Regions from separate parts of the Streptomyces sp. NPDC048417 genome, predicted to be linked through region 2. Evidence: riboswitches for the same ligand, from Rfam matches in the RefSeq annotation. Region 2 holds a riboswitch; each other region holds the start of a gene.

Region 1 (7,552 bases), on a different contig from region 2:
GGCCGCTGACACAGCTCAGCCGCGAGGAGGGGTACGCCATGACCCGACCGTCCGCCCGCTATGTCCTGCCCGAGTTCACCGAACGCACCAGCACCGGGCAGCGCACCCTGGATCCGTACTCGAAGCTGCTGGAGGAGCGGATCGTCTTCCTCGGCGCACCCGTCGACGAGACCTCGGCCAACGACGTGATGGCGCAGTTCATGTACCTGGAGCACGCGGCTCCGGAGCGGGACATCTCGCTGTACATCAACTCGCCGGGCGGCTCGTTCAGCGCGATGGCCGCGATCTACGACACCCTCCAGTACGTCACCTGTGACGTGGAGACGATCTGCCTGGGGCAGGCCGGGGCGTCGGCCGCGGTGCTGCTCGCGGCGGGCACGCCGGGCAAGCGGTCCGTGCTGCCGGGTGCGCGCATCGTGCTCCAGCAGCCGTCGCTGCCGCAGCCGGTACAGGGCCAGCCGAGTGATCTGGTCATCCAGGCGGCGGAGTTGGAGCGGATCCGCACGTTGCTCGAGGAGATGCTCGTCCGGCACACCGGGCGGGCACCGGCCCAGGTCCACCAGGACCTGGAGCGGGATCTGACGCTGGACGCGCAGGCGGCGCTGGCGTACGGGCTGGTGGACCGGATCGTGCCCAGCCGCAGGACCTCGCTCGGCCTGCCGGACGCGGGGTGAGCGGCCGATGCTGCCACCCGAGCTGCCGCCGCTGCCCGCGCTGACCCGCGCCGAGGGCGAGTTGATCGACCGTTACCTGGACGTGGTCGACCTGCTGGGCCGTATCAACCCGGCGCAGAACGAGGACACCTATCGTGGGCTGCGCGCCGCGCAGGCGCTGGTGCGCGCGGCGTCCGAGCTGCGCGACGCACTCGCCCTGATGCATCGACGGGGCGAGACGGAGCTTCACGGGGACACGCTGGCACGGGCGTTGCGGGTGCTCGACGGCGAGCGCCGGACCGCGCGCGTCGCACTCCCGCCCGACTGCGTACGGTGACGCCCGGCGAAGTCCGGTGCGACGCGTCCACCGGCCGACCGGGCCGGAGTTGAAACGACCCAAAGGGGTTACCGCCGTTCGGCGGAGGATGGCGTGGTTTTACCTGACCGCCGGAGCCGCTCAAGGTGCGTGCTCAAAGGTGCCCACGGAGGGCTCCGGTGCAGGTCCGGGGCTACGTCGGCCAGTTGACGACTAATCGAACACAGCGCCGTCCACCCGAACGGGTGGGTGGTGAGTAACCCCACAAATCCACGGTTCCGTTGGGATTTTCGGACAGGCGTGAGTGAAGATCCCTGTCTGACGACAAGCCCCCGCCACAACGGCGGGGCGATCCGGGCGGACGCCGAGTCCTGCCGCCGCCCGGATGACCGGTCGACGGAAGTGGATCGGCAGGAGTGGAGGACCCAAGCACGACGGGTCGCCGGAACGGTCGCACCATGACCGGCCCGCGCAGCCCTTGGGGTGAAGCCGTGGCAACGCGGCCGGGCAACTTCGCCAGCCCGAATCCGACAGGTCATCCTTCACAGGCGGCTGACGAAGGGTTGCGCATGACTGCGCTCAATCGTGTCCCGTCGCTGATGGCGCGGGCCGGCACGGCCTCGGCGCTCACCATCGCCGCCGTGGGCGGCTCCATCGTGATCCCCGGTGTCGCCTCCGACGCCTCGGCCGCCACGATGGGGACGAAAGCACTTCGGATCGCGGCCTCGAAGAAGGGCTCGCCCTACAGTTGGGGTGCCACCGGACCGAACCGGTTCGACTGCTCCGGGCTCACGCTGTACTCGTTCAAGAAGGCGGGCAAGAAGCTCCCGCGTACGGCGGCCCAGCAGTACAACAAGACCCGTCACATCTCGGCCGGCAACCGCAAGGCCGGGGACCTGGTCTTCTTCCACTCGGGTTCCAGCGTGTACCACGTCGGCATCTACGCCGGGAAGGGAAGGATCTGGCACGCCCCGAAGACCGGGGACGTGGTGAAGCTCCAGAAGATCTGGACGCGAAGCGTCTGGTACGGCCGGGTCAGCTGACCCACCCTGCGGCCGGCCGGCGGGAACTCGGGGCTACGGTTCCTGCTGGCCGGCGGCGGTGACCGTGCCGGCCGGGATCGCCCAGGGCAGTTCGATGAAGACGGTCTTGCCGCCCTCCCGGGTGGGACGCACCCGGAGCTTGCCGCCGCACTCCGCGGTGAGCCAGCGGATGATGACCATGCCGCGCCCGTTGTCCTGCTGGACCGCGGCTGGGAGTCTCTTGGGGAAGCGCGGATGGCTGTCCGTGACGCCGATGCGCAGCTGTTCGTCACGGTCGAGGACGAGGCCCACCGTGAAGGTGGGTGACTGTCCGAAGGTGTGCTGCACCGCGTTGGTGGCGAGTTCTGAGACGATGAGGCGGATGGTGTCCGCGGTCTCCGTCTCCGGTGGCAGCCCCCATTCCGCGAGCGTGCCCAGCACATAGGAGCGGGCCGCGGAGACCGAGGCGGGATCGCTCGGCAGAGTGACGGATGCTTCCAGGTGGTCTGCCATGGCGACGTCGTCCCTTTCCCACGGGACCGGAGCCCGACACGGCGCGGATGGTTCGAGTACGGTCCCGGACTGGTGCTTCTTCGTCAGACTGCCATTACCAGGGCAGCCAGGGGAGCGATCCACCAAGATATGCATATATCTGTCGCTCGATGCGGTGAACTCTGCTACCCCAGAGCGTATTTGGGCGGCTCGGGAGGAGTAAGGAGTAGCCCATGCAGAACGGTCCCGCGGTACGCCGCCGGAAACTGGGCGCCGAACTGCGCACACTGCGCACCGGCGCCGGCCTCACGAGCGGTGAGGCCGCCCGTCTGGTGGGCTGGCATCAGTCGAAAGTGAGCCGGATCGAGACCGGCGCCAGCGGTGTGAAACCGGCCGATGTGCGGTTACTCCTCGACGCCTACGGCGTGATCGAGGGGCAACTGCGCGAGTTGCTGCTGGTGTTGGCGGGGTCGGAGGACACCGCCGGGCGGCACCACTGGTGGCACGCCTATCGTGGGGTGCTGCCGCCCACCTACCGGGATTTCATCAGCCTGGAGTCGCAGGCCAGCGCGATGCGCACGCTGGAGACCTCGGTCGTACCGGGGCTGCTGCAGACCCCCGAGTACGCGCGTGCCGTGACCCGGGCGGCCGTCGACGGGCTCGACGACGAGGCCCTGGACGCTCTCGTCAAGGTGCGTCTGGCCAGGCAGGACGTGCTGCGCAACCATCCGCCGCTGGAGCTGAGCGCGGTGCTGGACGAGGCGGTGCTGCGCCGGGAGGTCGGCGGGCCCGGCGTGATGGCCAGACAGCTGGAGCGGCTGGTGGAGGCGGCCCGGCTGCCCCAGGTACGGCTCCAGGTGTTGCCGTTCTCGGCCGGAGCCCATATCGGCATCACCGGGCCTTTCGTAATCTTCTCATTTCCGAGCACTTCTGATCTGGATGTGGTTGTTCTCGACCAGTTGACGAGTAGCCTCTACCTCGAACGGAAAGAAGACCTCCAGGCCTACGCGGAGGCCTTCAACACCCTTCAGATCCACGCCCTTTCGCCCGAGGACTCGTTGGATTACATCGCCGGGATAGGTGACGGCGCGTAAGGAGGCACCATGACTGCACTGCCTCGGAACGTACCTTCAAGTGCTGATCTGCACGGACTGCGGTGGCTGCGCAGCAGCTACAGCACCGGAGCGAACAACTGTGTGGAGACGGCACGGCCGCGCTCCGGTCGGCTGACCGGACTGCTCGCCGTGCGCGACTCCAAGGATCCGGCCGGACCCGCGCTGCTCTTCTCCCCCGGGAGCTGGGCGGGGTTCGTGTCGGCGCTCACCGGCTGATCAGCCCGTAACCGACTCCATATCCGCATTCGGACAAGGCCCGGCCGTGTCACGCCGACTCATGGTCGTGTCTCACCGATCACCTGTACAGCGCGTTCGATCTCGGCCCCGGAGAGGTCCGCTCGGGCGGTCAGCCTGAGCCGTGAGATGCCGTCCGGCACGGACGGCGGACGGAAACACCCCACGGCCAGGCCTGCCGTACGGCAGTCGGCCGCCCACCGCACGGCCCCCTCCGGGGACGAGGCCCGCACGGAGACCACCGCGGCGTCCGGACGCACCGCTTCCAGACCCGCGGCGGTCAGCCGCGCGTGCAGCTCCGCGGCCACCTCACGGGCCCGCACCGCGCGTCCGGGCTCACGGCGCAGCAGCCGTAGCGCCGCCAGGGCCGCCCCCGCCGCGGCAGGGGCCAGGCCGGTGTCGAAGATGAAGGTCCGGGCCGCGTTCACCAGATGGTCGATCACCCGGGCCGGGCCGAGCACGGCCCCGCCCTGGCTGCCCAGCGACTTGGACAGGGTCGCCGTGACCACCACGTCCTCGGCGCCCGACAGCCCGGCCGCGTACGGCGCGCCCCGCCCGCCGTCCCCGAGGACCCCGAGCCCGTGGGCGTCGTCCACGAGCAGCCCGGCGCCGCGCTCCCGGCAGGCCGCGGCCAGGGCGGCCAGCGGGGCCGCGTCGCCGTCCACCGAGAACACCGTGTCGGAGACGACGACCGCGGGTCCCTCATGGGTGCCGAGCGCCTTGCGTACGGCGTCCGGGTCGGCGTGTCCGACGACCTGGGTGGCGCCCCGGGCCAGCCGGCAGCCGTCGATCAGGGAGGCGTGGTTGAGGGCGTCGGAGACGATCAGGGAGCCGTGCGGGCCGAGAGTGGTGACGGCGGCGAGGTTGGCGGCGTAGCCGGAGGAGAAGACCAGGGCCGCCTCGAACCCGCAGAATTCGGCCAGCTCGCGCTCCAGCTCGGTGTGGAGTTCGGTGGTACCGGTCACCAGCCGGGAACCGGTGGAGCCGCCGCCCCAGGTCCGGGCCGCCCCGGCCGCGCCCTCGGTGACCTCCGGGTGGTGGGCGAGGCCCAGGTAGTCATTACTCGCCAGATCCAGCAGCGGCGAGTCGGCGGGACGGGGGCGCAGGGTCCGTACCAGTCCGGCGCGGCGGCGTAGTTCCGCCTGTTCGTCGATCCAGCCGAACGCCATGGCTCCTCCGGAGAATTTGTAGGCAGTGGACAGACCCTAGCGGGACCACCGGCCACCCACTGTGTGGCAATACCCACACGTCGAACTGACAGGGTTGTGCAAACTCTCCTTGGCCCGGAGCAGCCTCGTAGTAGAGGATCGGCTCTCATGGACCTGCTGAACACGCTGGTGGACAAGGGGCTTCGGCGCGAGCTGCCGACCCGCGAGGAAGCGCTCGCCGTACTGGCGACCTCCGACGACGACGTGCTCGATGTGGTGGCCGCGGCCGGCAAGGTGCGCCGGCACTGGTTCGGCCGACGCGTGAAACTCAACTACCTGGTCAACCTCAAGTCGGGCCTGTGTCCTGAGGACTGCTCCTACTGCTCGCAGCGCCTCGGCTCCTCGACCGGGATCCTCAAGTACAGCTGGCTGAAACCCGACGAGGCCTCGAAGGCGGCGGCCGCCGGTCTGGCCGGGGGCGCCAAGCGGGTCTGCCTGGTCGCGAGCGGACGCGGCCCGACCGACCGGGACGTCGACCGGGTCGCCGGCACCATCAAGGCGATCAAGGAGCAGAACGAGGGCGTCGAGGTGTGCGCCTGCCTCGGACTGCTCTCCGACGGCCAGGCCGAGCGGCTGCGCGAGGCGGGCGCGGACGCGTACAACCACAACCTCAACACGTCCGAGGGGACGTACGGGGACATCACGACCACGCACACGTACGCCGATCGGGTGGATACCGTCAACAAGGCGCACGCGGCGGGTCTGTCGGCCTGCTCCGGTCTGATCGCCGGCATGGGCGAGAGCGACGAGGACCTGGTCGACGTGGTCTTCTCGCTGCGCGAGCTGGACCCGGACTCGGTGCCGGTCAACTTCCTGATCCCGGTCGAGGGCACCCCGCTGGCCAAGGAGTGGAACCTCACCCCGCAGCGCTGTCTGCGGATCCTGGCCATGGTGCGGTTCGTCTGCCCGGACGTCGAGGTCCGCATCGCGGGCGGCCGCGAGGTCCATCTGCGCACCATGCAGCCGCTCGCGCTGCACCTCGCCAACTCGATCTTCCTCGGCGACTACCTCACCACCGAGGGCCAGGCCGGCCAGTCCGACCTGGAGATGATCGCCGACGCCGGGTTCGTGGTGGAGGGCGCCGACGAGGTCACCCTGCCGCAGCACCGGGCGGACGTCGCGGCCGGGGGCTGCGGGTCGCACGCGGAGGCCGGGTGCGGGTCGGGCTGCGGCGGGCACGACGGCGCCGACCTGTGCGGTACGGCCGCCGTCGCGGCGAACGAGCCGCGCACCGACCTGGTCGCCGTCCGCCGCCGGGGCGCCGGAACGGATCTCGCGCCCAATGCCTGACCTGAGCGTCCCCGAGCTGCTGGAGCTGGACCGGCGGCACGTCTGGCATCCGTACGGACCGATGCCGGGCCGGGCCGAACCGCTCGTCGTGGAGTCGGCGAGCGGGGTCCGGTTGAGGTTGGCCGGCGGCGCGGACGATCTTGTCGACGGGATGTCGTCCTGGTGGTCGGCGATCCACGGCTACAACCACCCCGTGCTCAACGAGGCCGCGCGCGACCAGCTCGGCCGGATGAGCCATGTGATGTTCGGCGGGCTCACCCACGAGCCCGCGGTACGTCTGGCGAAGCTCCTTGTCGACATGTCGCCGGACGGGCTCGAGCATGTCTTCCTCGCCGACTCCGGCTCGGTGTCGGTCGAGGTCGCGGTCAAGATGTGCCTGCAGTACTGGCGTTCCCTCGGCCGCCCCGCGAAGCAGCGCCTGCTGACCTGGCGGGGCGGCTACCACGGCGACACCTGGCAACCGATGTCGGTGTGCGACCCCGAGGGCGGGATGCACGAGCTGTGGTCCGGCGTGCTGCCCCGCCAGGTCTTCGCGGACGCGCCGCCGGCCGAGTACGAGGAGTCGTATGCCGACCAGCTGCGGTCGCTGATCGAGCAGCACGCGCACGAACTCGCCGCGGTGATCGTGGAGCCGGTGGTGCAGGGCGCGGGCGGGATGCGGTTCCACTCCCCCGCCTATCTGCGGGTGCTGCGCGAGGCCTGCGACGCGCACGACGTGCTGCTGGTGTTCGACGAGATCGCGACCGGCTTCGGCCGTACGGGCGCGCTGTTCGCGGCGGACCACGCGGCCGTCACCCCCGATGTGATGTGCGTGGGCAAGGCGCTGACCGGCGGCTATCTGACGATGGCGGCGACCCTGTGCACGCGCCTGGTGGCCGAGGGCATCTCGCGGGGCGAGGTGCCGGTGCTGGCCCACGGCCCGACGTTCATGGGCAATCCACTGGCCGCCTCGGTGGCCTGTGCCTCGCTCGGGCTGCTGCTGGGCCAGGACTGGCAGGCGGAGGTCAAGCGGATCGAGACGGGCCTGCGGGACGGCCTGGCGCCGGCCCGGGAGATCCCCGGCGTACGGGACGTCCGCGTCCTGGGCGCCATCGGGGTCGTCCAGCTCGACCACGACGTGGACATGAAGGCCGCCACGGCCGCCGCAGTGCGGGAGGGCGTGTGGCTGCGGCCGTTCCGCGATCTGGTCTACACGATGCCGCCGTACGTCACGGGCGACGCG
Region 2 (7,552 bases):
GCCCACGAGGGGGGCGATCGTGGCGACCTTGCGGTCCTGGTCGATGGTGGTGACCCGGCCGGTGAGGACCTCCGCCTTCGGCAGCACGCGTCGCAGCGGGACGACGACGTGCCGAGGGGAGATGCTGCCGGCGGCGGCTTCGGGGAGGAAGGGCTGGTAGGTCATGTACGACCGGGGGTCGACGACCGTGACGGTCGCCTCGCCGTAGCGCATCTTCTTGAGAATGCGCCGAGCTGCGTACAGGCCTACGTACCCACCGCCTACTACGAGGATCCTGGGACGCTCCGTGGTGCTCATGGCATCGAGTATCCACCCGCCCCAGGGGGGCCGCTCGTGCGCCCCTTCACAAGGTTCCACGGGGGTCGTGCTACACTCCGCCGCCCACGTGACACAGGTCATGGTCAGCGGCGGGAACCCACTTCCGATACGACCCGTTGTCAATGCCGTGTGAGCTGCCCCTCCAGGCTTCCGGGGGGACTGCGGGGACACCGGATGTCACCCTCACGAGCGCCTCCCGGAACACCCCCGAAATGCTCTCCTGAGCACGCGCTCGGGCCTGTTGAGCCCCCGAACGGGCCAACGGGTGCCCGCGGACCCCCCACCTGCACCGAATTCCTTGTGAAGAACTTCACGAAGTTTCCCGAGGGGGTGTCATGGCACGGCGTGTCACACCCCGAAAACCCCGCTCACCCGTCACCTCACATGCTCATCCGAGGTGGTCGGGAGGGGTGAGTGAGATGGTCGGAAGGGGTGGGCGAGGCCGGTCGGAGGGGGTGGGCGAGCCGGTCGGGAGGGGGGGTGGGCGAGGTGGCCGGAAGGGGTGGGTGAGGCCGGTCAGGAGGGGCCGGGAGGGTCGGGACGAGGGAGCGGGCGGACCGGTCGGCAGGAGCAGGCGGAAGGCGCGGGCGACGCCGGCCGGCAGGAGGCGACGGGCCGGCGACGCGGGCGACGCCGGGCGGGAGGAGGAGGCGTCGACGGGCCACAGGATCGGGCGGACCGGGCGGGAGGAGATGGCGTCGACGGGCCACAGGATCGGGAGGAGATGGCGTCGACGGCCCACAGGATCGGGCGGACCAGGCGGGAGGAGATGGCGTCGACGGGCCACAGGATCGGGCGGACCGGGCGGGAGGAGATGGCGTCGACGGGTGGGAGGGTCAGGCGATGGACCAGGCGATGCCGTCGAGGATGTCGTGCTCGCTCACCACGACCTCCGTCGCGTCCACTCGTTCCATGATCGACAGCAGGACGAGGGCGCCGGCTCCGATGACGTCGACACGCCCGGGGTGCATGGAGGGGATCGCGGCGCGCTCGGCGTGGGTGGAGTCCAGCAGCCGCTCGGTGATCTCCCGGACCCGGGCGTAGGGGATGCGGGAGTGGTGGATGGCGGCGGAGTCGTACTCCGGCAGGTCCTGGTGGATGGCGGAGAGGGTGGTGACCGACCCGGCCAGGCCGACCAGGGTGTGCGCCTCCCGCAGCGGCACGGTCTCCTCCGCGAGGTCGAGGGCGCGCTCGATGTCGGCCCGCAGGGCGGCGATCTCCGTCTCGGCCGGCGGGTCGCTGACCTGCCCCTCGTGCACCAGGTGCCGCTCGGTCATCCGCACGCAGCCGACGTCCACGGACCGCGCGGCCCGCACCCGCTCGTCCCCGACGACGAACTCGGTGGAACCGCCGCCGATGTCCACGACGAGGAAGGGCTTGGCGAGGTCGTCACGGCCCGTCAGTTCCTTCGTCGCACCCGTGAAGGAGAACTCGGCCTCCTGGTCACCGCTGATGACCTCCGGCTCGACGCCGAGGATGTCCAGCACCCCGCGCACGAACTCGTCGCGGTTCTCGGCGTCCCGGGAGGCGGAGGTGGCCACGAACCGCAGCCGCTCCGCCCCGTACTCCTTGATGACGGCCGCGTACTCCCGGCAGGCGGCGAAGGTCCGCTCCAGCGCCTCGGGCGCCAGCCGCCCGGTCCGGTCGACCCCCTGCCCGAGCCGCACGATCACCATCCGCCGGTCCAGGTCGACGAGTTCCCCGGTCTCCGGGTCGGCGTCGGCGACGAGCAGCCGGATGGAGTTGGTGCCACAGTCGATGGCGGCGACGCGGGTCATGGCTGGGGGTTCCTCACTCTGTACGTGACCTGGTGGCGGACCGGGTCGGTGGTGGGTGGGCGGAGGTCTCGGGGCCCAGGGGGCCGAGCCCCCTGGACGGCGTCACTCGCCGGTGACCACGCAGGCGCCCTTGGCCCACCACTCGGGCAGCATGGCGATCGCCTCGTCGCCCAGCGGGTTCACGCCGGGCCCCGCCGCCAGCGAGTGCGCCACCAGCACGTGGAGGCACTTCACCCGGTCCGGCATCCCGCCGGCGCTCGGGAACCCCGTCAGTTCCTCGATCTCGTCCCGGCGCCGGATGTAGTCCTCGTGCGCGGCCCGGTACGCCGCCGCCAGCTCCGGGTCGCTCTCCAGCCGCGCCGTCATCTCCTTCATCACGCCGTTGGCCTCCAGGGTGCCGATGGCGGACGCGGCCTTGGGGCACGTCAGGTAGTACAGCGTCGGGAACGGCGTGCCGTCCGGCAGCCGGGGCGCGGTCTCCACGACGTCCGGCTGCCCGCACGGGCACCGGTGCGCGATCGCCCGCAACCCGCGCGGCGGCCGCCCGAGCTGCTGCTTGAAGGCCTCGACGTCGGCGTCGGTCGGCTCGGTGCGCTCAGTGGAGGGCGGAGGCGTTTGCATGACTGTGTTCTGTGTGGCTTTCTGTCGGTTCACTGGTCGGACGCGTCGGACTTGTCGACGCCGTCCCAGACGTTCGCGTACCAGGGCCGGTCGGCCGCCCCTAGGTAGGCGTGCGCCTGCTTGGCGGCGGCGGGGTCGATCACGATGTACCCCGTCTCCCCCGGCATCACGTAGTGCAGCCGCTCCCGGATCTGCTGCTCGGCGTACGCGTCGTCCTGCCACCGGGCCTTGACGTCCCGCAGTTGCTCGACCCGCTGCCGGGCCTGCTGCTGCTGGCGTTCCTGGTCGGCGATCTCGGCGCGCTGGGAGACGTACTGCCGCATCGGATACGCGAGCGCGACGATCATCGTGCACAGCACGATCGCGAGCAGCGCGGCGCGGCCGGTGAGCCGGGAGCGGCGGGCCTGCCGCTTGGTCTGGGAGCGGTAGACCCGGGCCGCCGTCTGCTCGCCGAGCAGCTTCAGCCTGGTCGCGGTGGAGAACCGGTCCCGGTCCTTCACGGCCATGTCCCCGCCTCCCGTTCACACGCACGTACGTCCCCGCACACGGTACGGGACCGGTACGGGGACGTACGTACGACTGGCGCAGCCTTGACCCTTAACGGGTCAGCGACCCCTGACGGGTCAGCCCTTGAAGCGCGGGAAGGCGCTGCGGCCGGCGTACACCGCGGCGTCGTCGAGGATCTCCTCGATGCGCAGCAGCTGGTTGTACTTGGCGACGCGCTCGGAGCGGGCCGGGGCGCCGGTCTTGATCTGGCCGCAGTTGGTGGCGACGGCGAGGTCGGCGATGGTGACGTCCTCGGTCTCGCCGGAGCGGTGGGACATCATGCACTTGAAGCCGTTGCGCTGGGCCAGCTCGACGGCGTCCAGGGTCTCGGTGAGCGAGCCGATCTGGTTCACCTTGACGAGCAGGGCGTTGGCGGCGCCGTCCTCGATGCCGCGGGCCAGACGCTCCGGGTTGGTGACGAAGAGGTCGTCGCCGACGATCTGGACCTTGTCGCCGAGCTTGTCGGTGAGGACCTTCCAGCCGGCCCAGTCGTCCTCGAACAGCGGGTCCTCGATGGAGACCAGCGGGTACGCGGAGACGAGCTCCTCGTAGTACTCGGTCATCTCGGCGGCCGAGCGGGACTTGCCCTCGAACTCGTACTTGCCGTCCTTGTAGAACTCGGACGCGGCGACGTCGAGCGCAAGGGCGATCTGCTCACCGGGGACGTAACCGGCCTGCTTGATCGCCTCCAGGATGAGGTCGAGCGCGGCGCGGTTGGACTCCAGGTTCGGGGCGAAGCCGCCCTCGTCGCCGAGGCCGGTGGACAGGCCCTTGCTCTTCAGGACCTTCTTCAGGGTGTGGTAGACCTCGGCACCCCAGCGCAGCGCCTCGGAGAAGGACTCCGCGCCGATCGGGGCGATCATGAACTCCTGGATGTCCACGTTGGAGTCCGCGTGCGAGCCGCCGTTGAGGATGTTCATCATCGGCACCGGCAGCAGGTGCGCGTTGGGGCCGCCCAGGTAGCGGAACAGCGGCAGGTCGCTGGCCTCGGAGGCGGCGTGGGCGACGGCGAGGGAGACGCCGAGGATGGCGTTGGCTCCGAGCGAGCCCTTGTTGTCGGTGGCGTCCAGGTCGAACATCGCCTGGTCGATCAGGCGCTGCTCGGTGGCGTCGTAGCCGACGAGCTCCGGGCCGATCTGCTCGATCACGGCGAGGACGGCCTTCTCGACACCCTTGCCGAGGTAGCGGTTGGGGTCGCCGTCACGGAGCTCGATGGCCTCGAAGGCACCGGTGGAGGCGCCGGACGGGACGGCGGCACGACCCGTGCTGCCGTCGTCGAGGCCGACCTCGACCTCGACCGTGGGGTTGCCTCGGGAGTCCAGGATTTCCCGGGCTACGACGACGTCGATGGACGGCACGAGCATCTCCTTCTTGGGATGTGACGCTGGTTGTGCGGGCGCACGCGGGCCTTGTCGGCCCTTGCTCAGCCTTGCGACTAGAGCCTAACCGTCCCGGGGCCGTCGACCGGCACGACCGACCGACCCTTGGACACACAGACGGTACTCATTGTTCACGCACGGAACAAAGGGGGGCCCGATGAAGAACGGAAGAAGAGCGGGTCAAGAAGAAGACCGCGGGAGGGCCGCGGGAGGACCGCAAGGAGAAACCCCGCCCCGGTGCGTACGGGGGAGAACGCACCGGAGCGGGGGCCCGTGGGGGACGGGGGTGGCCCTCACATGGTCCTCACTATGAGGACCACGGTTGTGTGGGCGCTGTGGTCCAGCTGGGCGCCGCGTATTACTTCGTAAGGCTTCGGGAGCGGCCCGTCGTCCTACTTCAGGTGCAGCTGCTGGCCCGGGTAGATGAAGTCGGCGTCGTCGACGATGTCCTTGTTCAGCTTGAACAGCGCCTGCCAGCCGCCCTTGACCTTGTGCTTCTCGGCGATCGAGCTGAGCGTGTCGCCCTTGACGACCTTGTACTCGCCGTCGCCCTTCTTGACCTTCTTGCCGGTCGGAGTGGTGACGGTCTTCTTGGCGGCCGGACGCTCGGCGGAGCGGGAGGCGGCCTGGGTGTCGGTCGTACGGCTGCTGGTGGCGCTGCTCGAAGAGGAGCTGGAGGAGTTGGAGGAGCCGCTGCCGGTGTAGGCGGCGCCGGACAGGCCCGTGCCGCAGACCGGCCAGGCACCCTTGCCCTGCGCGGCGAGGACCTTCTCGGCGATCTCGATCTGCTGCGCCTTGCCGGCCTGGTTGGCCTGCGCGGCGTACTGGGTACCGCCGTACGCGGCCCAGGTGGAGGCGGAGAACTGCAGACCGCCGTAGTAGCCGTTGCCGGTGTTGATGGCCCAGTTGCCGCCGGACTCGCACTGGGCGACGGTGTCCCACTCGGAGGCGGTGGCGGCGGAGGCGCTGCCGGAAGCCATCAGCGGTGCGGCGATGGCGACACCGGTGACACCGGCGAGCGCGGCGACGCGGGTGGCCTTGGACGGACGACGGTGCTTGCCCTTGCCGGAAAACAGCATGACGGATCCCCTCACCGACGCCTGCGAGGTGAGCTGTCGGGTTCGGGCCGGTTGAGTTGCCCGGCCGCACACCTCACGGTGCGCGGCTTCACCCCGAGCCGGACACGGCAGCCTCAACTACCGGTCCCGGCACTTACCTTGGGTCCCCCGCTCCTGCCTACGGCGCTTGACGCGACGACTGTTCCCGGGCAGCCGCTGGCAGGACTCGGCGTTGCGACGGCCGGGGCTCGTGGTGACGAGCGGCCTTGACCGTAAACAGGCGATCAGGTGAATTTCAAAGATGATCAGGGCTTCTGAGACTCATCCCACACTTTCACCAAAACGGACATTTAACTTCTAAGTAGGGCGGTCCGAGGGCCCAACTCCCGCTACTTTTCGTCCGTTTCGCTGCTGAGTTTCAGGGCCTGACCGGGGGCGATGTCGTTCGGGTCGGAGCCGATGTCCGCCTTGTTGGCGGCATAGAGCGCGCGCCATCCGCCGTCGAGGCCAAGGGAGTCGGCGATGGAGGCGAGGGTGTCGCCGTCCCGGACGGTGTAGGTGTCGGCGTCCCGGGAGGCGTGACGGCCGGAAGAAGTCGCACTTTGACCGTTTGTCACGCTTTCGTCCGCCGAGCCGCCGCGGTGCTTACCGCCGCCATCGACGGCCCCCGTGTCGACCAGATCCCAAGAGCTGCCCGTCTGCCACGAATTGTCCGAGTCATCGGCTTCGGACACCACGGGGTTCTTGCTCGCCTTCGAGGCGTTGGAGCCCTTAGATCCCGACTTGTCCGCCTTGGCGGAGTCGGTGGGGGTGCCCGTACCGGAGTCGTCGCTCGCGCTCGGGGACGGGGTGGCGGAGTCCGTGGCGCCCGACGAGGAGTCGGACGAGCCGGAATCCAGTGAACCGGATGAATCCGATGAACCAGATGAAGAGGATGAATCCGACAGCCCGGAGGACGAGTCGGAGGAGCCGGACGTGTCGTCCGATCCGCCGAGGCCCGTGTCGACGTTCACCGAGGCGTCGTCCGAGGAGAGTCCGGCGAGCAGGGCGCAGGTCCGCCAGGGCTTGGTGCCCTGGTCGGCGAGGATCTTCTCGGCGACGGCGATCTGCTGCGAACGGCTCGCCTGGTCCGGCGTGCCGGCGTACTCCTGGCCGCCGTACGCGTCCCAGTCGTCCTGGGACATCTGCAGGCCGCCGTAGTAGCCGGTGCCGGTGTCCATGCTCCAGGAGCCGCCGCTCTCGCACTCGGCCACCCTGTCCCAGGTGCTGCCGTCGGCCGCGTTGGCGCTCGCCGCACCGAGGAGCGGGATGGCGATGGCCGAGCCGGTCACGCCGGCCGCGACGAGGAGAGCCGGAGCCTGACGGGGGCGACGGTGACGACCGTTCCCGGAGAGCATGCGGAAACCTTTCGAGCGACAGCGGTGACCGGCGCGACGGGTCCCGCTGGGGCGCCGCACTGATGGGTGAACGTATAGGCAGACGATCACTTGTCACAAGTTAATGCCGCGCAGATCACGTGAAGATCACAGACTTGAACGCCGGTCATCTCTGCCGGTGAAGGGCCGTGCGGGGGCGGCGGCGGGGGCCGGACAGACGCCGGTCGGGGGCCGGGTGGGTGCCGGGCGGGTGCCGGCGGGGCTCATCGGCCGTCGGGGGTGAACTGCACGGGGAGCGTGCGCAGTCCGCGCATGATGAGGCCACCGCGCCAGCGCAACTCGCTCTCCGGCACCGCGAGTCGCAGGTCCGGGAGACGGGTGAGGAGGGTGGCGAGCGCGGTCTGCCCCTCCAGGCGGGCGAGCGGGGCGCCGAGGCAGTAGTGGATGCCGTGGCCGTAGCCGAGGTGCTGGTTGTC
Region 3 (7,552 bases), on a different contig from region 2:
ACCCGGGTCGCGCCGCTCGCGGACGCGCACCCGATCGTGCGGCAGATGCGCCCCGGCTCGGAGGTCATCGAGGAGCTGACCCGGCCCGCGCCCGGCTGCCGTACCCGGTTCGTCAGTTTCTGGAGCGACCTCGACTCGCTGATGGAGCCGGTCGAGACGGCCCGGATCGACCACCCGGACCTCATGGCGACGAATGTGCAGGTGACCGGGATCGGCCACCTCGCCCTGCCCGTCCACCCGGCGGTCGCGACCGGCATACGGCAGGCCCTCGACGAGGCGCACACGGAGGAGCGGATCGCGAGCGGCCTGACGGTGGCCTGAGGACGAACCGGACGAGCCAGGCGAGCCGACCAAGTCGAGCGAGCCGAGCAAGTCGGGCATTCGGGTCGGTTCGGGCGGCCAACGACTGCCCGGCACCCCCTACTTGGCCCACCGAAACCTCGAACACTCCTCGAACACAAGGCCAAACCCGCGCCCGTCGTCCCCCGAAACACGGCCGAATGCCCGTTTCCCGAAACCACGAAACCTGCTGAAGATTGTCGCGCCCGCATACCGCCGGGTACAGTCGCCGCACTGCTCTGGCAGCCCCTGTTGTCGAGGCGAAAGAGAAGTTGGTGAACGACCGTCACCCGTCGGGGACCATGACCACCCCGGCCCCGGCTTCCGACGCCGACCAGGCGCACTACGCGCCGTACGGCACTCAGGAAGCCCAGTACGGCGACTTCACCACGTATGGCGACCACACCGCTACCGGCACCTCGTTCCACAGCGACCCGCTCTTCGGCCATCTCCCCGGCGAGGGCCAGGCCACCGGCGCGTACGACGCCACGCAGTGGCAGACGACCGGCGACCAGACGCTGAACTACGACCCCTACGCGGCCCAGCACCACGCCGCCTACGACTCCGGTGCCTACGACAGCACCGCCTGGACCGTCCCGTCGCAGGCGACACAGGGGACGGTCACCGACGGCAGCGGCCACTGGGACGCGAACGCCTGGCTCCAGCCCGACCAGTCGAACATGGCCGGCGCGACCCAGCAGTGGGAGTGGGGCACCCAGACCTTCGACACCGGCGCGTACGACGCCACGCAGTGGAACTCCGACGGCACCCCGGCACAGCCCGCGGAGCCGGAACACGAGCACGAGCCACAGCCCGCCGACCCCTTCGACCAGTCGGCGACCCAGATGTTCGAGCAGCTTCCCTACGACGAGCTCCAGGAGTTCACGGAGGACTCCCCGGATGCCGGGGAGTTGACCGCGACCGGTGAGCTACCTGCACTAACGCCCTTGCTGGAGGACCAGGAAGAGGTCACTCCGGCCGCTCCGGCCGCGACACGCGCCGGCGGCCGCGCGGGGGCGCGCTCCCGCCGTCGTATGCCCCCCAAGCGCTCCGCGCTGCTGACCGTCGCCGTGCCCTCGGCCTGCGTGATGGGGGTCGCCGGAATCGCGGCCGCCTCCGTCGGGACCCTGACCGGCAGCGACGGCCAGGACACCAGCGCCTCCGCCTCGGACGCGCAGTCGGTGAAACCCTCCGCCGCCAACAGCAAGCTGGACGCCCAGCTGAGGACGCTCTCGGCGGGCGCCGACGACTTCGCCGACCGGGCCAGCCGGACCCAGGAGCGCATCGACCTCAAGACCCAGCAGGAGGCCGAGAAGAAGAAGGCGGCGGCGGAGGCGGCCCGCAAGGAGCGGCTGCGCCCCAAGTACGCCCTTCCAGTCACGCAGCGAGGGCTCAGCGCCTATTTCGGCCAGGCCGGCGTGAACTGGATGTCCGTCCACACGGGCATCGACTTCCCCGTCTCCTACGGCACGACAGTGATGGCCGCGACCGACGGCGTCGTCTCCACCAAGTGGAACAGCGCCTACGGCAACATGATGATCGTGACGGCCAAGGACGGCACGGAGACGTGGTACTGCCACCTCTCGTCGTACCGCGTTGCCCCGGGCACGACCATCAAGGCCGGGGATCCGATCGCGTACTCCGGGAACTCCGGCAACTCGACCGGCCCGCATCTGCACTTCGAGGTCAGGCCGGCGGGAGGCTCCGCCATAGACCCGCTGCCGTGGCTGCGGAGCCACGGGCTCGACCCGACCTGATCCTGATCCTGATCAGTGAGCCCCGCTCGTGGCAGCGGGGCTCAGCCTTCTGTCTTCACAGCGCTTGTGCGGTCACAGCTTCTCCACCGGCGCGTACCGCAGCAGCAGCCGCTTGGGCTTGGTGTCGCCGAAGTCGATCGTCGCCTCCGCGTTGCCGCCCGTGCCCTTCACCCCGACGACCGTGCCCAGGCCGAACTGGTCGTGGGTGACCCGGTCGCCGACGGCCAGCGAGACCACCGGCTTCTCCGAGGTCCGCCGGGTGGCGAAGCCGGACGCGCCGGACGCCGAGGAACGCGAGCGGGTCGAGGAGAGCGAGGCCGCCACGCCCGAGGCGGGCCCGGAGGACACCGGCGCCATCGCCCCGGTCCGCTTCCACTCCAGATACCCGGCCGGGATCTCCTCCAGGAAGCGCGAGGGCGGGTTGTACGACGGCTGTCCCCAGGCGCTGCGCATCGCCGACCGCGTGAGATACAGCCGCTCACGCGCGCGCGTGATGCCGACGTACGCGAGGCGCCGCTCCTCCTCCAGCTCCTTGGTCTGGCCGAGCGCGCGCATGTGCGGGAAGACGCCGTCCTCCATGCCGGTCAGGAAGACCACCGGGAACTCGAGGCCCTTGGCGGTGTGCAGGGTCATCAGGGTGATGACGCCGGAGCCGTCCTCGTCCTCGTCGGGGATCTGGTCGGAGTCGGCGACCAGCGCCACCCGCTCCAGGAAGGCGGACAACCCGGCCGGCGCCTCGCCCTCCCCGGACTCCTGCTCGAATTCCAGCGCCACGGAGGCGAGCTCCTGGAGGTTCTCGATCCGGGTCTCGTCCTGCGGGTCCGTGGAGGCCTGCAACTCGGCGAGATAGCCGGTGCGTTCCAGGATCGCCTCCAGGACGGTGGCCGGTCCGGCGCCGGACTCCACGACCGTACGGAGGTCCTCCATCAGGGTGTTGAACCGCTTGACCGCGTTGGTCGACCGCGCGGCCATGCCGTACGCCTCGTCCACGCGCTTGAGCGCCTGGGGGAAGCTGATCTTCTCGCGCTGGGCGAGAGCGTCGATCATCGCCTCCGCGCGGTCGCCGATACCGCGCTTGGGGACGTTGAGGATCCGGCGCAGCGGGACGGAGTCCTCGGGGTTGGCGAGGACCCGGAGGTAGGCCAGGACGTCCCGGACCTCCTTGCGCTCGTAGAAGCGGACGCCGCCGACGACCTTGTAGGGCAGGCCGACGCGGATGAAGATCTCCTCGAAGACACGGGACTGCGCGTTGGTGCGGTAGAAGACGGCCACATCGCCCGCCTTCGCCTCGCCCGCGTCCGTCAGACGGTCTATCTCGTCGGCGACGAACTGCGCCTCGTCGTGCTCGGTGTCGGCGACGTAGCCGGTGATCTGGGCGCCCGCGCCCGCGTTGGTCCACAGGTTCTTCGGGCGGCGGGACTCGTTGCGCTCGATGACCGCGTTGGCGGCGGAGAGGATCGTCTGCGTGGAGCGGTAGTTCTGCTCCAGGAGGATCGTCGTCGCGTTCGGGTAGTCCTCCTCGAACTGGAGGATGTTGCGGATCGTCGCGCCCCGGAAGGCGTAGATCGACTGGTCGGCGTCGCCCACCACGCACAGTTCGGCGGGCGGGAGGTCCTGCTCGCCCGGCGGTACGTCCTCCGCGTGCGCGCCGGTGCCGACCAGTTCGCGCACGAGCGCGTACTGGGCGTGGTTGGTGTCCTGGTACTCGTCGACCAGGACGTGCCGGAAGCGGCGGCGGTAGTGCTCGGCGACGTCCGGGAAGGCGCGCAGCAGGTTGACCGTCGTCATGATCAGGTCGTCGAAGTCGAGGGCGTTCGCCTCGCGCAGCCGCGACTGGTACATGGCGTAGGCCTGGGCGAGGGTCTTCTCGAAGCCGTCGCTCGCCCGGGCGGCGAAGTCCTCCTCGTCGACCAGCTCGTTCTTGAGGTTGCTGACCTGGGCGCTGAAGGACTTCGGCGGGAAGCGCTTGGGGTCGAGGTCCAGGTCCCGGCAGACCAGGGCCATCAGGCGCTTGGAGTCGGCGGCGTCGTAGATCGAGAAGGAGGAGGTGAAGCCGAGCTTCTTGCTCTCCCTGCGCAGGATCCGCACACACGCGCTGTGGAAGGTCATCACCCACATCGCGTTCGCGCGCGGGCCGACGAGGTGCTCGACGCGCTCCTTCATCTCGCCCGCGGCCTTGTTGGTGAAGGTGATCGCGAGGATCTGCCCCGGGTGCACCTGGCGCGCGCCGAGCAGGTGGGCGATGCGGTGGGTGAGCACGCGCGTCTTGCCGGAACCGGCGCCGGCCACGATCAGCAGCGGGGAGCCGGCGTGCACGACGGCCGCGCGCTGGTTCTCGTTCAGCCCCTCCAGGAGCGCGGCCGGGTCCAGGGCCGGGCGGGCGGCGCCGTCGCGGTAGTAGGCGTCCCGGTCCGGGGGCGCGTCGAACTGCCCGCCGAACAGATCGTCCGGAACCGGTTCCGGTACGTGCTCGTCCTCGGGCGGCGGCGGGGGTTCCTCCTCGTGGCCGCGCGGGGGCTGGAGGCTCGCCAGGAAGCTGTCGTCAAAGAGGCTGCTCATCGCTCTCCGAGTCTAGGGCGCCCCACTGACAACCGGCCCCCACCCCGGAAAGTCACCCCGGTCACCCGCCAGAATCGGCCCCTCACGGTCAGCGATCACACGCCGTGAGCACGGGTGTGCCCGTCAGCCGAGAGCGCGGACCGCTCGACCGCACCGGACAAGTAGCCCCATACCATCCCCGATCAACCGATCCTATCGAGCCGCAACACGAAGGTCACGAAAATGTATCGGGCATATCGCACATCAAACTTCACACAGAGCACACGAGTTGGCTAGCGTGCCGAGCAGGCCGTACGACCTCCACCGGCGAACGTCGCCGGGCCGCACGGCCTCCGCCGAATCCAGGGTGCCGCCGCGCATCCGGAACCGGGGACCCACACCGACACTTGGGGTGAATCGGTCCCGACCTCCCAGCGGGGAACGGACCATAGGGCAACCCTTCCGAACCACCCGCCCGAACCCGACAGCTAACTCGGTAGGCGGAGCACGGAAGGAGTCGCCCCCGTTGGCGTCGCACCGCAAGTCACGTCCGTCCGCAACGCGCGTAGCAGGCATACGCACCCCCGCCCTGGCCACCGCCGCCCTCACCTCCGTGGCGCTGCTCTCCCAGACGGCCAACGCCGCGCCCTCCGAGGACGGCAAGCCCAGCCTGGAGGAGGTCGAGAAGAAGGTCGACGCCCTCTACCGGCAGGCCGAGTCGGCGACCGAGAAGTACAACGCGGCCAAGGAGAAGACCGGCAAGCAGCGCAAGCAGGTCGACACCCTGCTCGACGACGTCGCCGAGCGCACGGACCGGCTCAACAAGGCGCGTGAGGAACTGGGGTCGTTCGCCGCGGCCCAGTACCGGACCGGGGCCAGTGCGCCCGACACGGCGACCTTCCTGCTCGCGGACAGTCCTCAGGACTACTTCGACCAGACGCAACTGATGAACCGGCTGACCTCGCGCCAGAAGGACGCGGTCGACGACTACACCACGCAGCAGTCCGCGACCATGGTGAAGCGGCAGGCGGCAGCCGAGAGCCTGGAGACGCTCACCGAGACCCAGGACGACCTCAAGACCGCCAAGACCACCGTCCAGACGAAGCTGGCCTCCGCGCGGGAGCTGCTGTCGCAGCTGACGGCCCAGGAGAAGGCGCGGCTGGCGGAGATCGAGCAGAAGCAGCAGGCGGAAGCGGCACGCAAGGCGGCGGAGCTCGCGAAGCAGCAGGCGGCGGCCGCGAAGCAGGAGGCGTCGTCTTCGTCGACGTCGACCTCCGGCGGCTCCTCCTCGTCGTCCTCCTCCGACTCCTCCTACGGGACGAAGGCCGCCAAGGCGATCGCCTTCGCCCGCGCGCAGGTCGGCAAGCCGTACGTCTGGGGGGCCACCGGCCCCGGCTCCTACGACTGCTCCGGCCTCTCCCAGGCCGCCTGGAAGGCCGCGGGCGTCTCCCTGCCGCGCACCACCTACGACCAGGTGAACGCCGGCACCACCGTCTCCCTGGCCGACGCCCAGCCCGGCGACCTGGTCTTCTTCTACGACGATGTCAGCCACGTCGGCATCTACATCGGCAACGGCATGATGATCCACGCCCCAAAGCCCGGCGCGTACGTCCGGGAGGAGTCGATCTACTACGGGGGCGAGTCGATCATCCACAGCGTGGTGCGACCGGCCTGAGGGGCGCGGGCGCCCCAGGGGGGCGCCCGCCATGGCGCGGGCGCGGAGCGCGTGTGGTGAGGGCCGGGCCCACTCGGACACCCACACGCGTGAGCCTGCGCATGTCCGCCCCGCGCCACACGCGCACCCCAACCCCTCACACGCCCCGGCCCACTCCCCCGCCCCCGGCCGCGTTACGACGTACGCCGCTGGGCGACGGTGTTCCCGATGGGGATGACGGCCGCGGCGACGCTGTCGGTCGCGGCCGCCGTCGACGTCCCGTGGTGAAGTGGCCGGGGCGGGTACTGGTGTGGGTCGCGGTGGCGGCCTGGCTGGCGGTGGCCGCCGGCGCGGTGGCGGTCACCCGCGCCGCCCTCGGGAAGACTTCTTGAGGATCACGTCCACAGCACGGCGATGAAGATGTTCACCATGGTCAGCAGACCCACCAGACCGAAGGCGCCCTTCTCCACCTTCTCGTCGTCCCGTTTCACGTAGACGAGCCCGAGGATCACGATCAGCAGCGCGAGCTTCACGCCGATCTTGACGGTGTTGACGTGGTGGTCGTCGGCCTCGTTGAGGCCGACCAGGATCACACCGGTCGCGAGCATGGTGAACGCGCCGTGCAGCATCCCGGGGACGAACCGGGCCGTGCCCTGGCCCATCGCCTTCATCTGGGTGAGGAAACCGCCGAGGAGCGCGGCGATGCCGATGATGTGCAGACCGACGAAGAGATGGATGAGTACGCCCATGGCCCGGAGCCTAATCAGGGTCCCCCGGAGCACCGGGCACCGGCCCCCTCCCCCCGGCGCCACCCGCCGCCACGGCCTCGCATATATGCACCCCATAGCACCCCGCGCGCCCCGCGCGCCCCGGAACCGCCGCTTCGGTCATCCCGCCCCGTGAAGCCGACGGCTCCGGACCGGAATCCCGGTCACATACCGTCGGGTAACGATCCGGTCACACCAATTCCGTGCATCGCGTTACCAGGCCGACACACTCCGGCCTAGCGTCCTCCCCCAGGTGGCCGACTCCCCACCGCCGCCCGGGCCAGGGGCGGCAGTCGGACACCACCGCCGAGAAAGTCCGGCGGCGGCCCGCTCCCCTGTGCGGGCCGCCGCCGGACGCGCAATCCGCACCCCCGCGGCCGTATGCGCCCTCCCCCTGGCGTGCGTACGGACGACACGGCGGTCGTACGAAAGGACGTGACCAGTCCAGGTGGCAGCGCACCGCAAGCCCCGACAGCGCTCGCTCAGCGGCAATACGG
Region 4 (7,552 bases), on a different contig from region 2:
TGAAGGGCAACGGACACTTCGAGTTCGTCCAGGGCGCCGGCGGCTCGCTCAACGGCACCACCAGCTTCGAGCGAACCAACTACTTCGAGACCATGCCCGCCCACCAGCTGGAGCTCGCCCTCTGGCTGGAGGCCGACCGCATGGGCTCCCTGCTCGCCGCCCTGGACGACGAGTCCATGGAGAACCAGCGGGACGTCGTCAAGAACGAGCGCCGCCAGCGCTACGACAACGTCCCCTACGGCACCGCCTTCGAGAAGCTGACCGCGCTCGCCTACCCGGAGGGCCACCCCTACCACCACACGCCGATCGGCTCGATGGCTGACCTGGACGCGGCCACCCTGGAGGACGCGCGGGCGTTCTTCCGCACCTACTACGCGCCCAACAACGCGGTGCTCTCGGTGGTCGGCGACATCGACCCCCAGCAGACCCTTGCCTGGATCGAGAAGTACTTCGGCTCCATCCAGGCGCACGACGGCAAGCCCGCCCCGCGCGACGGTTCGCTGCCCGACATCATGGGCGAGCAGCTGCGCGAGGTCGTCGTGGAGGAGGTGCCCGCGCGCGCGTTGATGGCCGCCTACCGGCTTCCGGAGGACGGCACGCGCGTGTCCGACGCGGCCGACCTGGCCCTCACCGTCCTCGGCGGCGGCGAGTCCTCCCGCCTCTACAACCGCCTCGTACGGCGCGACCGTACGGCCGTCGCCGCCGGCTTCGGCCTGCTGCGGCTCGCCGGCGCACCCTCCCTGGGCTGGCTGGACGTGAAGACCTCCGGTGACGTCGAGGTGCCGGTCATCGAGGCCGCCATCGACGAGGAGCTCGCCCGGTTCGCCGAGGAGGGCCCCACGCCCGAGGAGATGGAGCGCGCCCAGGCCCAGTTGGAGCGCGAGTGGCTGGACCGGCTGGGCACCGTCGCCGGCCGCGCGGACGAACTGTGCCGGTTCGCCGTCCTGTTCGGTGACCCGCAGCTCGCCCTGACCGCCGTCCAGCGCGTCCTCGCGGTGACCCCGCAGGAGGTCCAGGAGGTCGCCAAGGCCCGGCTGCGGCCCGACAACCGCGCGGTGCTCGTCTACGAGCCCAAGTCCCCGGAGGCGGTCGAGGACGCCGACGTACCCGAGGACCCCGAGGCCGAGGCCACGGTCGAGGCCGCAACCGCCGAGCACGACGACGAGGAGACGGCCAAGTGACCGAGCTCGCCACCATGGAATTCCACCCCCGGCCCCAAGCGGGCGACGCCCGGCCCTGGGCCTTCCCGGCACCCGAGCGCGGCACCCTGGACAACGGCCTGACCGTGCTGCGCTGCCACCGCCCCGGCCAACAGGTCGTCGCCGTCGAGGTGCTCCTGGACGCGCCCCTGGACGCTGAGCCGGCCGGCCTGGACGGCGTCGCCACGATCATGGCGCGCGCCTTCTCCGAGGGCACCGACAAGCACTCCGCCGAGGAGTACGCCGCCGAGCTGGAGCGGGCCGGCGCCACCCTCGACGCACACGCCGACCACCCCGGCGTCCGGCTCAGCCTGGAGGTCCCCGCCTCCCGCCTGAGCAAGGGAGTCGGGCTGCTCTCCGACGCGCTCAGGGCACCCGCCTTCGCCGACAGCGAGGTCGAGCGGCTGGTCCGCAACCGCCTCGACGAGATCCCGCACGAGCTGGCCAACCCCAGCCGCCGGGCCGCCAAGCAGCTCTACAAGGAACTGTTCCCCTCGACCACGCGGATGTCCCGTCCGCGCCAGGGCACCGAGGACACCGTAGAGAAGATCGACGCGGCCGCCGTACGCGCGTTCTACGACCGGCATGTGCGGCCCGCCACTGCCACCGCGGTCGTCGTCGGCGACCTGACCGGCATCGACCTGGACGAGCTGCTCGGCGACACCCTGGGTGCCTGGCGCGGCTCCACCGCCCAGCCCCGGCCCGTGCCCCCGGTCTCCGCCGACGACACCGGCCGTGTCGTCATCGTGGACCGCCCCGGAGCGGTCCAGACGCAACTGCTCATCGGCCGCGTCGGTGCGGACCGGCATGACCGCGTCTGGCCCGCCCAGGTACTTGGCACCTACTGCCTGGGCGGCACCCTCACCTCGCGCCTGGACCGCGTCCTGCGCGAGGAGAAGGGCTACACCTACGGCGTCCGTGCCTTCGGGCAGGTCCTGCGGTCCGCCCCCGACGGCAGCGGCGCCGCGATGCTCGCCATCAGCGGCTCCGTGGACACCCCGAACACCGGCCCGGCGCTCGACGACCTGTGGACGGTGCTGCGCACCCTCGCCTCCGGGGGACTCACGGACGCCGAGCGCGACGTCGCCGTGCAGAACCTCGTCGGCGTGGCACCGCTCAAGTACGAGACGGCGGCGGCCGTCGCCGGCACCCTGGCCGACCAGGTCGAGCAGCATCTGCCCGACGACTTCCAGGCCACGCTCTACCGGCAACTGGCCGCCACCGGCACCGTGGAGGCCACCGCGGCGGTCGTGAACGCCTTCCCGGTCGACCACCTGGTGACCGTCCTCGTCGGCGACGCGGCGCAGATCAAGGAGCCCGTCGAGGCCCTCGGCATCGGCGAAGTGACGGTCGTCGCCGCGGAGTAGGCGGAGCAAGCCGAGCGAAGCGAGCGGCGAAGCAACCAGCGCGTCCGGACGAGCGGCACGCGCGCGTGAAGCGGCCCTGGTGACTGGTGCGTCACCAGGGCCGCCGAATGTCCGAATTAGGGCGGAGGTTGCCTGTCTGCCCTGTGGGATGCGCGACAAAAGACGTGATCCGTTTGAGCATTGCGAGGACGTCCTCGTAGGTTCTTCCGGGCTGTTCGTCAGGCAGTGCGCCGCGCCCGCGGCACCGGACAGCCATCGCCGAGTCCCCGTACGGCGCGAGCCAGGGGAGCCGGGGACCCACGCAGTCCCTGGGGTGAATCGGGCGCCCGCGCGAGCCGCGAGGGGGCCCGTAGGAGACCTTCCTGCTCCGAACCCGTCAGCTAACCCGGTAGGCGAGAGGGAAGGAAAGGACCAGCCTCTACATGGCGTTCATGTGCGCCTCCGGGAAGCACCGTCGTCCCGGCCGGGTGAAGCGCACCACCGCGCAGGCCGCCGGCATCGCGGCCCTCACCACCACGGGTGTCATCGGCACCGTCTCGGCCGCCCCGGCGCTCGCCGCCGAGAACTCCGTCGAGCAGACCGGCCTCACCCCGGTCATCACCGTCAGCGACTCGGTCGCCGACCAGATCGACGCCCAGGCCGCCGCGCAGCAGGCCGCCGCCGAGCGCAAGGCGGCCGAGGAGGCCGCGCGCAAGAAGGCCGTGGAGAAGGCCAAGAAGGAGCGCGAGGCCGAGGTACGCGCCGCGCGGGAGGCGGAGCGCAAGCGCCTCAACGCCTTCGTCGCGCCGATCTCCGACTCGTACGTCTCCACCGGCTACAAGACCGGCGGCTCCCTGTGGTCCTCCGGCGCCCACACCGGCATCGACTTCCACGCCGCCACCGGCACGGTGGTGCACGCCGTCGGCACCGGTACGGTCGTCTCCACCGGCTGGGGCGGGTCCTACGGCAACCAGATCGTCATCAAGATGGCCGACGGCATGTACACCCAGTACGGCCACCTGTCGTCGATCGGCGTCTCGGTGGGCCAGAAGGTCACCCCGGGCCAGCAGATCGGCCTCTCCGGCGCGACCGGCAACGTGACCGGCCCCCACCTCCACTTCGAGGCCCGCACGACCCCGGAGTACGGCTCGGACGTCGACCCGGTCGCCTACCTCCGCAAGCACGGCGTGAACGTCTGACCGACCACGGCGCGCACGCTCGGCGCGCGAATACCGCGCGCACGCCCCGCGCGGGTTACGGCGCGCACGCCCCGCGCAGCCCTCGCGGGGGCGCGGGGGCGCGGGGCGCGGGGCGCGGGGCGCGGGGCGCGGGGCGCGCGAGCATGTCACCACGGCGTGTGCGTTCTCCGAGCACCCTGCGTGCACCGCTCCCGCGCGACCCCGGCGTGCACCTCTCGCGCGAGCCCCCTGGCGTGTGCGCCTCCGCCCCGAGCGCCGCATGAAGGTTTCCGCGCGGGCGCACCACATATCTCCGACCGCGCGCCCCCGACGATGAACACGTGACGCCACAGGGCGGCAGTCCCGAAGCCCCGGCCCCCCGAGCCGGGGCTTTCGTCGTTTTCGTGACCCCGGTGTCCAAAAAATATGCATGGATTCAGGGCCGCCGTCGGAAATTCCCGCCCATTGCAATAGAGTCACGGAACGGACGCCACTCGGCGGCGTTTCACGGGGATTAAGGCGGAGGTCGGACATGCGTATTCCGGCGCACTCGGTATGCACAGCGATCCGGGACGACATCGTCGCGGGTGTCTACGAGCGCGGCAGCCGGCTCACCGAGGAACTCCTGGCCCGTCGCTACGGCGTCTCGCGCGTCCCCGTCCGCGAGGCCCTGCGCACCCTGGAGGCCGAGGGCTTCGTGGTGACGCGCCGGCACGCGGGCGCGTGCGTCGCGGAACCGACCGAGCAGGAGGCCGCCGACCTGCTGGAGATGCGCCTGCTCCTGGAGCCGCTCGGCGCCTCCCGGGCCGCCCAGCGCCGTACCGAGGCCCACCTCAAGGTGCTGCGCGGACTCGTCAGGCTGGGCCAGGAACGGGCCCGCAGGGGCGGCAGCGAGGACCTGCGCTCCCTGGGCGGCTGGTTCCACGAGACGCTCGCCCAGGCCACCGGCAGCCACGCCCTGACCTCGACACTCACCCAGCTGCGGCACAAGATCGCCTGGATGTACGCCGTCGACGCGCCCGCCAACCCCGTGGAGTCCTGGGCCGAGCACGGCGCCATCGTGGACGCCGTGACACGCGGCGACAGCGAACGCGCGCGGGCGATCACCGCGCTGCACACCGAGCGGTCCACGGTCTCCCACCGGCTGCGCTTTTCCGGCGGCGCCGACCGGGCGAACGGTGTGAGGACTTCGCAACACCCCGTAAACATGACGGGCCTGCGGCATTAACACAGGCGCCGTATACAAAGACGTGTTATTCGGTGGAGCGGTATTTACGTTGCCCGTTGTCGGTCTCCGCCGCCCTTATTTCGCGCGCGCCCGGAATTTCCGGCGGCGCGTCATCGGTGTGCCCGATGGGGAATTAACTGTGCCCGGCGCAAAGTACCGCCCCGTATAAAGGGCGGCCCTTCATGAAGACCGGCGCCGAGCGAGGTCACGGCCCCGGCAGGAACGGCGGAGGCCGGCTGCGGGAACGGCGGAGGCCGCGCCACCCCTGTGGGGGCGGCGCGGCCTCCGCCGTGCGGGCGCTGCGGCGCTCAGACGGTCTCGGGGAGCTCCTCGAGACCCTCGGCGACCAGCTTGGCCAGGCGGTCGAGGGCGGCGTCCGCGCCCTCGGCGTCGGAGGCGAGGACGATCTCCTCGCCGCCCTGGGCGCCCAGGCCCAGGACAGCCAGCATGGAGGCCGCGTTGACGGGGTTGCCCCCGGCCTTGGCGATCGTCACCGGGACGCCTGTGGCCGTGGCGGCTCGGACGAAGATGGAAGCGGGGCGGGCGTGGAGACCCTCGGCCCAGCCGACGTTGACGCGGCGCTCAGCCATGTGATGCTGCCCTTCGGTGTTCAGGGTTGTCTAGACCAGTTTCCCATATCGTGAAGCATGCCCGGAGCGGACGTGAGCCCTTCCGGGTGTGTCGTCGGACCGCGGCCTCGGCCCGACTTGCGTCCTCCACAGACTGCCTCGCGCCACTGTCGGACGCGAGCCGTACTCTGGGGCCCATGCAGACCCCGGCGGACCGGCAGGACCGGCACGAGTACCCCGCCCACTGGGAGGCGGACGTGGTGCTGCGCGACGGTGGTACCGCGCGCGTCCGGCCCATCACTGTCGACGACGCCGACCGCCTGGTCAGCTTCTACGAGCAGGTCTCGGCCGAGTCGAAGTACTACCGCTTCTTCGCGCCGTACCCCAAGCTCTCCGCCAAGGACGTCCACCGCTTCACGCACCACGACTTTGTGGACAGGGTGGGACTCGCGGCCACCATCGGCGGCGAGTTCATCGCAACCGTACGCTATGACCGCATTGGCGCCGACGGCATGCCCGCCTCTGCGCCCGCCGACGAGGCCGAGGTCGCCTTCCTCGTCCAGGACGCCCACCAGGGCCGGGGCGTCGCCTCCGCCCTCCTGGAGCACATCGCGGCCGTCGCGCGGGAGCGCGGTATCCGCCGGTTCGCCGCCGAGGTGCTGCCGGCCAACAGCAAGATGATCAAGGTGTTCACGGACGCCGGCTACACCCAGCAGCGCAGCTTCGAGGACGGCGTGGTCCGGCTGGAGTTCGACCTGGAGCCCACGGACCGCTCGGTCGCCGTCCAGCGCGCGCGGGAGCAGCGGGCGGAGGCCCGTTCGGTACGACGGCTCCTGACCCCCGGTTCCGTTGCCGTGATCGGCGTCGGCCGGGCGCCCGGCGGCGTCGGCCGCAGCGTCCTCGGCAACCTCCGGGACGCCGGCTTCACCGGCCGCCTGCACGCCGTGAACCAGGCCTTCCCCGAGGACCTCAAGGAGGTCGACGGTGTACCCGCGCACCGCTCCGTGCGCGACATCGACGGGCCGGTCGACGTCGCCGTGGTCGCCGTACCGGCAGAGCAGGTCCCGGACGCCGTCACCGACTGCGGCGAACACGGCGTCCAGGGGCTCGTCGTCCTGGCCGCCGGCTACGCGGAGAGCGGTCCGGACGGCCGCGAACGCCAGCGCGAACTGGTCCGGCACGCGCGCACGTACGGCATGCGGATCATCGGGCCGAACGCCTTCGGGATCATCAACACCGCCCCGGACGTACGGCTGAACGCCTCCCTCGCGCCCGAGATGCCCCGCCCCGGCCGGATCGGCCTCTTCGCCCAGTCCGGCGCCATCGGGATCGCTCTGCTGTCCCGGCTGCACCGGCGCGGCGGCGGCGTCACCGGGACCACCGGCGTGTCGACCTTCGTGTCGTCCGGCAACCGCGCGGACGTGTCCGGCAACGACGTCCTCCAGTACTGGTACGACGACGCCGAGACCGATGTCGTCCTCATGTATTTGGAGTCCATCGGCAACCCGCGCAAGTTCACCCGCCTCTCGCGGCGCACGGCGGCGGCGAAGCCGCTGGTCGTGGTGCAGAGCGCCGGTTCGGCGCCGCAGGGGCACGCGGTACGGGCCACGCGGCTGCCGCACGCCACGGTGTCCGCGCTGCTCCGGCAGGCCGGGGTGATCCGCGTCGACACGATCACGGAGCTGGTCGACGCGGGACTGCTGCTCGCGCGGCAGCCGCTGCCGGCCGGGCCCCGGGTGGCGATCCTCGGGAACTCCGAGTCGCTGGGTCTGCTGACCTACGACCGGTGCCTGGCGGAGGGGCTCCGGCCGGCGCCGCCGCTGGACCTGACGACCATGGCGACCCCCGCGGACTTCCATCGGGCGCTGTCGGAGGCGCTGGCGGACGAGTCATGCGACGCGGTGGTCGTCACGGCCATTCCGACGATCGGGGAGGGGGCGGTCGCGGACGCGGAGCTGGCGGAGGCGCTGCGGTCGGCTGCCGAGAGCGTTCCCGGGAAGCCGGTGCTGGTGGTGCATGTGGAGCTCGGGGG

The links. Region 2 has a riboswitch for cyclic di-AMP ahead of AB0D59_RS26460 (transglycosylase family protein). Riboswitches for the same ligand answer to the same signal wherever they lie in the genome.
Region 1: linked by a shared signal. The riboswitch ahead of AB0D59_RS07495 (C40 family peptidase) and the one ahead of AB0D59_RS26460 (transglycosylase family protein) in region 2 are both predicted to bind cyclic di-AMP.
Region 3: linked by a shared signal. The riboswitch ahead of AB0D59_RS09690 (NlpC/P60 family protein) and the one ahead of AB0D59_RS26460 (transglycosylase family protein) in region 2 are both predicted to bind cyclic di-AMP.
Region 4: linked by a shared signal. The riboswitch ahead of AB0D59_RS42645 (M23 family metallopeptidase) and the one ahead of AB0D59_RS26460 (transglycosylase family protein) in region 2 are both predicted to bind cyclic di-AMP.

The regions. Positions count from the first base shown of each region.
Region 1 covers NZ_JBEZKI010000004.1:99,224-106,775, reverse strand. The annotation lists gene AB0D59_RS07505 (ATP-dependent Clp protease proteolytic subunit) at 39-674, shown strand; gene AB0D59_RS07500 (hypothetical protein) at 682-990, shown strand; cyclic di-AMP (ydaO/yuaA leader) riboswitch at 1,322-1,535, shown strand; gene AB0D59_RS07495 (C40 family peptidase) at 1,539-2,012, shown strand; gene AB0D59_RS07490 (ATP-binding protein) at 2,046-2,504, opposite strand; gene AB0D59_RS07485 (helix-turn-helix transcriptional regulator) at 2,717-3,577, shown strand; gene AB0D59_RS07480 (DUF397 domain-containing protein) at 3,587-3,814, shown strand; gene AB0D59_RS07475 (8-amino-7-oxononanoate synthase) at 3,874-5,001, opposite strand; gene bioB (biotin synthase BioB) at 5,149-6,330, shown strand; gene AB0D59_RS07465 (adenosylmethionine--8-amino-7-oxononanoate transaminase) at 6,323-7,552, shown strand, end outside.
Region 2 covers NZ_JBEZKI010000017.1:105,048-112,599, forward strand. The annotation lists gene AB0D59_RS26435 (NAD(P)/FAD-dependent oxidoreductase) at 1-297, opposite strand, end outside; gene AB0D59_RS26440 (Ppx/GppA phosphatase family protein) at 1,155-2,096, opposite strand; gene AB0D59_RS26445 (DUF501 domain-containing protein) at 2,199-2,717, opposite strand; gene AB0D59_RS26450 (septum formation initiator family protein) at 2,747-3,223, opposite strand; gene eno (phosphopyruvate hydratase) at 3,341-4,627, opposite strand; gene AB0D59_RS26460 (transglycosylase family protein) at 5,035-5,721, opposite strand; cyclic di-AMP (ydaO/yuaA leader) riboswitch at 5,725-5,896, opposite strand; gene AB0D59_RS26465 (transglycosylase family protein) at 6,090-7,097, opposite strand; gene AB0D59_RS26470 (cytochrome P450) at 7,340-7,552, opposite strand, start outside.
Region 3 covers NZ_JBEZKI010000005.1:127,238-134,789, reverse strand. The annotation lists gene AB0D59_RS09705 (alpha/beta fold hydrolase) at 1-321, shown strand, start outside; gene AB0D59_RS09700 (M23 family metallopeptidase) at 615-2,096, shown strand; gene pcrA (DNA helicase PcrA) at 2,169-4,655, opposite strand; cyclic di-AMP (ydaO/yuaA leader) riboswitch at 4,979-5,152, shown strand; gene AB0D59_RS09690 (NlpC/P60 family protein) at 5,161-6,309, shown strand; partial or broken gene AB0D59_RS09685 (hypothetical protein) at 6,472-6,680, shown strand; gene AB0D59_RS09680 (hypothetical protein) at 6,684-7,037, opposite strand; gene AB0D59_RS09675 (NlpC/P60 family protein) at 7,504-7,552, shown strand, end outside.
Region 4 covers NZ_JBEZKI010000038.1:21,732-29,283, forward strand. The annotation lists gene AB0D59_RS42635 (pitrilysin family protein) at 1-1,181, shown strand, start outside; gene AB0D59_RS42640 (pitrilysin family protein) at 1,178-2,566, shown strand; cyclic di-AMP (ydaO/yuaA leader) riboswitch at 2,813-2,976, shown strand; gene AB0D59_RS42645 (M23 family metallopeptidase) at 2,989-3,744, shown strand; gene AB0D59_RS42650 (GntR family transcriptional regulator) at 4,256-4,951, shown strand; gene AB0D59_RS42655 (HPr family phosphocarrier protein) at 5,260-5,541, opposite strand; gene AB0D59_RS42660 (GNAT family N-acetyltransferase) at 5,718-7,552, shown strand, end outside.